Regions from separate parts of the Lysinibacillus sp. NPDC094177 genome, predicted to be linked through region 1. Evidence: riboswitches for the same ligand, from Rfam matches in the RefSeq annotation. Region 1 holds a riboswitch; the other holds the start of a gene.

Region 1 (4,221 bases):
CTCTAAGAACTCCTTTTCGATTCCGTGACATCCGCCGGAGGCTTTAGGCCAACAGATGTTTTTTGTGCGAAAGCGCAGTGCTAACGTAGCGTCAGCAAAAGGGGTTCATTCTGTGCGAAAGCGTAGCGACAGGTACAGATGTTTGGACACCCGCTGAAAGATGTTAAAGCATGAAAGAACGAATTCCAATTTAAAAAAGGGATTCGTTCTTTTTGAAATTTATTATTATAATAAACCTTTTGAACGTTTTTCAGCCATTTCTACGAGGCGTTTTGTGATTTCTCCTCCGACTGAACCGTTTGCACGAGAAGAGGCTTCTGGCCCTAATTGTACATTAAATTCTTGTGCGATTTCATATTTCAATTGATCAACAGCTTCATGTACACCAGGAACTAGAAGCTTATTTGAACTACGATTAGCCATTTATCTCACCTCCTTGAGATTAGAATGGTCGAGAGTTAGCTAATCATACATGTTAAAAAGTAAAATGCACATTCTAAATACTATAGAAAGTAACTTTTGGAAAGCTAGCTAAAATTGTGTATGTCTCTGCTATAATAAAGTATGCTTCAGTTTCGAGGATAGGATTGTTAGAAGCGCTTTTACAGTCAAAATGGAGGTTTTTTAAATGACGAACAATGATATATTAATTCGTTTAAGATATGCACTAGATATCAAAAATAAAGATATGGTTGAAATTTTTAAGTTAGGCGGCATGGACTTTACGAAGGAAGAAGTATTGAACATGCTTATTAAAGTTAATGATGAGGAAGAAGCACCAGAAGAATACATCAAATGTAATAATAAAATGGTAGAGGCATTTTTAAATGGATTTATTACATTTAAACGAGGGTCGCAAAAGCCTAAGTCTGGTCAGCTAGAAGGACCACTACCTGTTTCTGGGAAAGAAAGCCCTAATAATATGTTATTAAAGAAAGTGAAGATTGCGTTAGCCTTAACGAGTGAGGAAATGCTCGATATTTTATATGACGGAGGCGTTAGCGTTTCGAAAGGCGAATTAGGTGCCATTTTAAGAAGTCCAAGTCATCGTAATTATAAAGAATGTGGCGATCGCTTTGTGAGAAATTTTTTAAGAGGGCTGACATATAAATATAGAGAAGAGTAAAATGGCTCAATATTAAAGTCTGTTCCTTATTAAAAAGAAGCGTTAAGTCAAGGCGCTATAATAAACGTTCTTTCCTGAATAATCAAGTGGGAATTTTAGTAAACATCCAATATATTAATGATTAACAAAGCAGCTGCGAATTTGTAGCTGCTTTTTTTTGAAATCCTTACGTAAATACCTTTGTTGTGATGAAAATTTTCTATAAAAAGCATTTTTTTCTTAGTTAAATCTAATTGACAACTTGTGGCGAAATTGTGTACACTAATATTGACATAAAGTTGTCACAAAGATGGAAAATAAATGTTCACGAACAGAGGGGTGCTTTTATGTTTGGTTTAGACATTTTATTAGTTGCTATCGCATGTGTTACTATCCCACTTGTTGTTGCTTCAGTTATGTTAGATATTTTTTATGCAGAAAAGAAAAAAGTTCGTTTTTCATTACGCCGTACATCTATGTGGTATTCATGCATGTTTGCTTTATCATTCATACCGTCAGTTTTAGTCATGGTACTAAATAGATAACGATCTTTAATATGAATAATCATTTAGGGGTAATTGATTATTTAAAATTATAGTAGCAGCTACAATATTACGTTGTAGCTGTTTTTAACTTCTTTCAGCAAATGTTTTATGTAACGTAAGTGAAACGGTAGCTACAAAAGTCTTTTGACCGAAAGCGTAGCGACTGGTACAGAAGTCTCCCCTCAATAGGTGGTGAGATAAACGCGGGTTTAAGTTACTTTTCAGTGGGTGAACAAACATCTGCTGAAAAGAGGAACTCAGGCTAAGAACTTCACATCCTGTGAAAACGCCTGAGTGACCGACGTCGTGTTGGCCTAAAGTTTCCGGCGGATGTCTCTGAAGAGTATTATGGATGAGCTGAGAAAATTATGTAATAGTACTCATTTTATAATATTAAAATTGTAAAAAATATGTGTATTTTTATCTAGTGACATTGACTACTTTTACCCATTATGTTAATTTTGTGAGGGAAAAGATGGGTAAATCTACTGTTAGGTAGAGACGCGAAGTTATAGGTCTAAGGTAGTGTATGCTATGCTGGCTAAGCAGGAGTACTAGTCAAGTACATATATTGCTAGTTATATTCTTTGATGCCTGTTTCTTTTGAAATAGGTTATTTTTTTGCCAAAAATACGATAAAGGAGGAAGTAATAATCATGAAGTTGTTGAAAAATGTTCCATTAAAATACAAACTTTTACTAACGGTTTCTATTATTGTTTTGCTTCTAATTGCTATTATTACTACGCAAAGTATTAGAGAATTAAACAATCGAATGTCTGGTGATTTAGAACAAGAGTTAAAAAGTGTTGGTTTATTGACAGCTATGAATCTTGATAGTGATGATATTAAAGATTTATTGACTGAAAAGGGAGAGACTAATGCTATATTTAAGAAAGTTCAAAAACAACTCGATAAGATTAAAGAAGAACAAGGAATTATGAGGTGGAGCTATATTTGGGATGTGCAGGATGCAAGTGGTATTAAACCGATAGGCTATACATCTAATTTGAACGATATAAATGAAGCTGGTGAAGTCGATACTGATTTAGCAGATGAACATGTGAAAACAGCTAATTTGGCAATTGAGAATAATAGTACTGAGGTAACCGATATTTACCAAGACCCTTATGGTTCATGGCGAACTGTATTTAGCCCAATTAAAGATGACAATGGAAAGCTCATTGCATTATTAGGTATTGATTATTCTGCGGACTACATAAATACGATCATTAAAACCAGTGTTATAAAACAGATTGTTATAGCTGTTATTGGAATTTTAATTTTATTAGTTTTACTTTACATAGTTATTGATCGTCTATTAAAACCACTTAAGAAAGTAGTAAATGCTGCAAATCAAGTAGCGAATGGGGAATTAGTAAATGTGGATTTAGAAATAACGAAGGACGAAATCGGAAGTTTATCTGAATCTATTAATACGATGGTTTCAAGTTTACAACATATCATTTTAAATATTAGAAATACATCTGATAATGTATCTTCAGCAGCTAACCAGCTAACTGTTAATGCAGCACAGACATATAATAGTGCAACAAATATTGCTCAAGACATGGGGCAAATCACGCAAAATTCTGAGGCTTCAATGGTTATGACTGAGGAAACAGCTGCTGCTATGGAGGAAACAGCGACAGGCATCCAGCAAATTGCTGACTCTGCTAATACAGCTGCTGAATCATCTATTTCTGCTTCTCAAGCTTCAGAACGTGGAAACCATATTGTTCAGAAAGTCATTGCACAAATGGAATTGATTAATGATTCTGTTGAACAAATAGGGACAACGATAAACGGATTACATATCAATACGAAAAAAATTAGCGATATTGTAAGTCTTATTACAGCAATAGCCGATCAAACAAACCTACTAGCATTAAATGCGGCAATTGAAGCTGCTAGAGCAGGAGAGCACGGGAAAGGCTTCGCTGTTGTCGCTGACGAGGTTAGACGATTAGCGGAACAATCATCACAATCTGCAACGGAAATATACAATTTAATTAGTACAGTCCAAGCTGATTCTAACGCTTCTATCGCTGTAATGGAAAAAGGTAAAGAAGATGTAAAGGCTGGTATGGAGTTTACAAATGAAGTAGGGGAAATCTTTAAAGAAATACTCGCTTCATCAGAAGAAGTTGCAAGTCAGATTCGTGAAATTTCGGCTGCATCTCAACAAATTTCTGCTTCTTCGGAGGAAGTTGCAGCATCTGTCAATAATATTAAGCAATCTACGGAGCAGTCATCTGAATTTTCGTCTAATGTGTCAAATGCAACTCAAGAGCAATTGACAACTATGCAAGAGGTGAAAGAGGCATCGTATTCATTAGGAAACACTGCAGAAGAATTGCAGGTACTTGTAGCAAAATTCAAATTGGAGAATGAATGATGTGTTGATTTTTCACGGAGTTACGAGGAAATTGAAGACAAAGTGAAATCAACTTTTATTTATCGATTTGTATTATTTTACATTTATTCTTTTGTAGACAAGATGAAACGAGAGCATTGAATTTCAATGTTCTCGTTTTTTTTTGTGCTGAAAAAATGACACTTAAAAATGATTA
Region 2 (4,221 bases), on a different contig from region 1:
TCGTTCGCGGTCTAAAAGATGGCAAAGAAAAAACTTATTATGTGTACAACGTATGTGACCACGAAGAATGTTATAACGAGGTTGGTTCACAGGCGATTTCTTACACAACTGGTGTGCCAGCAATGATTGGTGCGATGCTTGTGATGAACGGTGAATGGCGTAAACCAGGCGTTTGGAACGTCGAAGATTTCAATCCAGATCCATTCATGGATGCGTTAAATAAATGGGGTCTACCATGGCAAGAAAGCCACAATCCAGAATTACTTGACCTTGATTTAGAAACGAAGGAATTAAGCCGATGAAACCAATTGATTTTTCAAAAGTTCCATCCCCTTCTTACGTAGTGGATGAGCGATTATTAACAAAAAATCTAGAGCTTTTAAAATCGATTCAAGATCGAACAGGCTGCCGTATTTTACTTGCCTTAAAAGGATTTTCAATGCATTCAACATTCCCATTAGTGGGTGAATATTTAGCAGGGATTACGTCCAGCTCATTATTTGAAGCACGATTAGGTTATGAAAAAATGGGCAAAGAAGTGCATGTCTATGCACCAGCTTACGTAGAGCATGAAATGGACGAGCTTCTTGGCTATGTTGATCATATTGTGTTTAATTCATTTAACCAATGGAATCAATATAAGGACAAAGTAAAATCTGCTGGTAAAACAATTGAATGTGGTATTCGTATCAATCCTGAGTACTCTGAAATTGAAACGGCCCTTTACGACCCTTGCTACACGAATTCTCGTCTTGGCACAACTTTAGCCAATTTCGACAAGTCACAGCTTGAAGGTATTGATGGTTTACACTTCCATGCAATGTGTGAGCAAAACTCAGATACTTTAGAGCGTATTATACAAGTTGTCGAAGAAAAATTTGGTGATGTCTTACATCAAATGAAATGGTTAAACTTTGGTGGAGGTCATCATATTACTCGTGACGATTATGATGTAGAAAAGCTTGTGAATGTCATTAATTACATTCAAGACAAGTATAACCTTCTCGTATATTTAGAGCCAGGTGAAGCTGTTGCCCTTAATACAGGTTATTTAGTAGCAACTGTTCTTGATGTGCAGAAAAACGGTATGGACCTAGCAATTTTAGATACATCGGCGACTTGCCATATGCCAGACGTTCTAGAAATGCCATACCGTCCAATGATTATCGGTTCAGGTCAACCAAATGAGCTAGCTTACACATATCGTCTAGGCGGACTTACATGTCTTGCTGGTGATGTGATAGGTGATTATTCATTTGAACAACCTTTACAACCAGGCGATCGTCTAGTATTCACAGATATGGCGCATTACTCAATGGTAAAAAATCATATGTTTAATGGTGTTAATCTTCCATCAATCGTTTCTTATAACGATGAGGAAGGCATTAAAGTCATTCGTGAATTTAAATTTGAAGACTATAGCGGTCGACTTTCGTAAAAACAAAGAAAATCCTCTCCAACTTATTGTTGGAGAGGATTTTTTTACGGCTGCATATTCATCCAACTATCAACATGATGAATGGCAAAACCATTATAGCTTGTTTTATTGGCATAATACTTATGAACTTGTGCTAACTGTTTATTCATGTAAGCTTCTCCATTATCATAGAAGGTAATATTTCTCCCTTCATCAGAGGCTCCGGTTTCTACACCAATAATAATTGATTTATTTACTTTATTTGCATAGTTTATTTCATGTTCAACAATTTTTATTATGTCTTTAGCGGTATCTCGATAGGCCATTATCGAAACACTTTCCACTTGGTCAATTACCCAATCCGCTAATAAACCTTGCCCAAATGGGTTATTGTATGTAATTTCGTCAAACCAAAATGGCATATCGACTTCTAATGGCAATTGTAATTGATCGGTATCCCCTTTCGCTCTAGTAAGAAGCGTTTGATAGGATTCAATCGTATTTACTTGGTTTGAGCTCCAACCACTATTTAAGTAGGGCTCTACATCGAGATGAACTCCAGAAAATTGCTCTGTTGCTGATGCATTTTCATTATATGTATGTAACCAGTCAAACAGCTGATCCTGCATTTTATAGCCATCTGTTGAAACCCAGTTTGCAGAACCATCTAACGCATATACTTTTATACCTTTTGCTGATGCTTTATCGATAAAACTTTTGTAATAGTTACTTGCTATATCACTATTAATTTGTAAATATAATTTATTTACCTGCTTACTTTCTAAAAATGAGAGTACTCCTGATTCATCTTCGACAATCTTTGTCGTATCCCACAACCAAGTAGCCCTATCTTGCACGGCCTTTGCGTCTACCTTTCCCATTGTTAATCCTAGTGTACTTACAATTGTTACTATAAAAACAATGATTGCTTTTGATAGTGAATGACTTACCATATATTACATCTCCATTCTATTCGCCGAGGCTCATAGAACAGAACCTGGCAACCTGACAATCATGCACTAAAATAGTGTTTAGACTCATGGCTTTGCGTCCTTCCCTTTCGGTGAAGTTTGCCTTTTACAGTAGTTTTCTTGCTTTACATAATACGACGTTGGAATGAAAATGTCTGTAGGTAAAACGCATAATTTTATTAACAACTTTCAAATAAGTTAATAAGAACACAGGTTATTTTTACTATATCAGCATAAAAACGTAGTAGTGATGATCAAGGTGAACATATTGGATGAATGATATGGAAGATGTATGTGTAGCAATTGAGAAAAAAGGAATGCAAAATTAGATAAAGATTCCTTTTGATATCTTTAACTGAAAAATAATTTATATGTAATGTATCCTATAAATAACACTAAAACTAACACTACCGTCTCTTTCCAGCCCATACCATTTAAATTTCCGCTAGTTCCCCTATTTATTCCATCGTTTAAAGAACCTGTAGCATTGTTTTTTAATTCAGTTTGTTTTAAACGCTCTCTTTTTTCTTCTGGTGTTTCCTTTTTCTTTGAATCCATATGACAAAACCTCCCCTAAATTAATGTTTACTTTTTATACTATAGAAAGACATATCCATTTTTATGCTTATTTGTAATGTGGCTTATTGGACGCCTCCAGGAAAGTGCGCCCAGTCGAAATGGAAAAGAGGTTAAAAAGAAAGACAGAATCACAAATTTGTAATTCTGCCTAAAACATCAACTATGAAGTGTTGTATTGGATTTATTAATCCTATAAAAACTCATGCCTCTACGTTTTCTTTTTCATTTTCAAGCATTTTGTGTAAATAATTTATTATTTCACGTATACCTTCTAATGAATTCACAAGTATTTTCGGGTCAACGTATGTGATCATACGATTTTCAAGATTAGCCACAGCTGTAAAGTATCGTGTTTTTGAATAATTGACAAGTCCCATTTGCTTTAATACCGACTCATCAAAATCAAGAATTTCACGAGCTTCCGTTACAAGTAATCCATAATTTACAACGTCCGTATTCAACACAATAACCCGTGCTGTTGCAGCATTAGAAGAACGATTATAAAGAATACGCTCAAAATCAAGCACAGGTACGAGCTCGCCACGAATTCTTGTAAAGCCTAGAAGATAATTAGGCAAATGAGGAATCGGTGTTACATGCTCTAGCTTTTCAATCGAAATCGCTTGTTCCACAGGCACTGCATATTCCTCTGTACCACAAGCAAAAACTACTGCCTTTACACTTTCCATGCGTTCACTTCCTTCGATTCTGTTGTTATTTTTTCGCAGACTCTTTAACGATTTCAACAAGTAAATCTGCTAATTTTTCTAATTCTTCTACTGGGATTTTTTCATTTGTTGTATGAATGTCCTCGTACCCAACCGACAGATTTACTGTTGGGATGCCAAAGCCTGCAATAACATTAGCATCGGAACCTCCGCCTGAAATGCCAAGCTTTGGTGTGCGGTCGATGTTGTGTGCAGCTGCCATTGCCACTTGAACAACTTTATCATTTTCTGTTACACGGAATCCAGGGTACATTAGCTTCACTTCTACTTCAGCTCGTGCCCCTAATGAAGCAGAAACTTGTTCAAACGTCTCTTGCATATGCTTAGTTTGTGCATCTAGCTTCGTTTTGTCGATAGAACGTGCTTCTGCTAGTATTGTTACTTCATCACATACAATATTTGTTGCCTGACCACCCTCAAAGCGACCGATATTTGCTGTAGTTTCTTCATCCAAACGACCAAGTTTCATTTGTGCGATACATTTGGAAGCAACTGTAATCGCTGATATTCCTTTTTCTGGAGCAAC

What was found. A riboswitch is a leader RNA that binds a small molecule or an ion and turns the genes downstream of it on or off. The one in region 1 is predicted to bind cyclic di-GMP.
Region 2: it holds a riboswitch for cyclic di-GMP, as region 1 does, so the genes downstream of both, ACQKNC_RS01095 (amidase) here and ACQKNC_RS20355 (methyl-accepting chemotaxis protein) in region 1, are expected to answer to the same signal.

What each region holds. Positions count from the first base shown of each region.
Region 1 is NZ_JBNNTW010000018.1:31,520-35,740, forward strand. Features, by position in the region: gene ACQKNC_RS20340 (alpha/beta-type small acid-soluble spore protein) at 226-423, opposite strand; gene ACQKNC_RS20345 (DUF1456 family protein) at 629-1,126, shown strand; gene ACQKNC_RS20350 (hypothetical protein) at 1,453-1,650, shown strand; cyclic di-GMP riboswitch class I at 2,119-2,204, shown strand; gene ACQKNC_RS20355 (methyl-accepting chemotaxis protein) at 2,307-4,046, shown strand.
Region 2 is NZ_JBNNTW010000001.1:229,161-233,381, forward strand. Features, by position in the region: gene ACQKNC_RS01085 (saccharopine dehydrogenase family protein) at 1-302, shown strand, start outside; gene nspC (carboxynorspermidine decarboxylase) at 299-1,438, shown strand; gene ACQKNC_RS01095 (amidase) at 1,483-2,370, opposite strand; cyclic di-GMP riboswitch class I at 2,414-2,502, opposite strand; gene ACQKNC_RS01100 (DUF6366 family protein) at 2,740-2,946, opposite strand; gene ACQKNC_RS01105 (chemotaxis protein CheW) at 3,168-3,656, opposite strand; gene ACQKNC_RS01110 (M20/M25/M40 family metallo-hydrolase) at 3,682-4,221, opposite strand, start outside.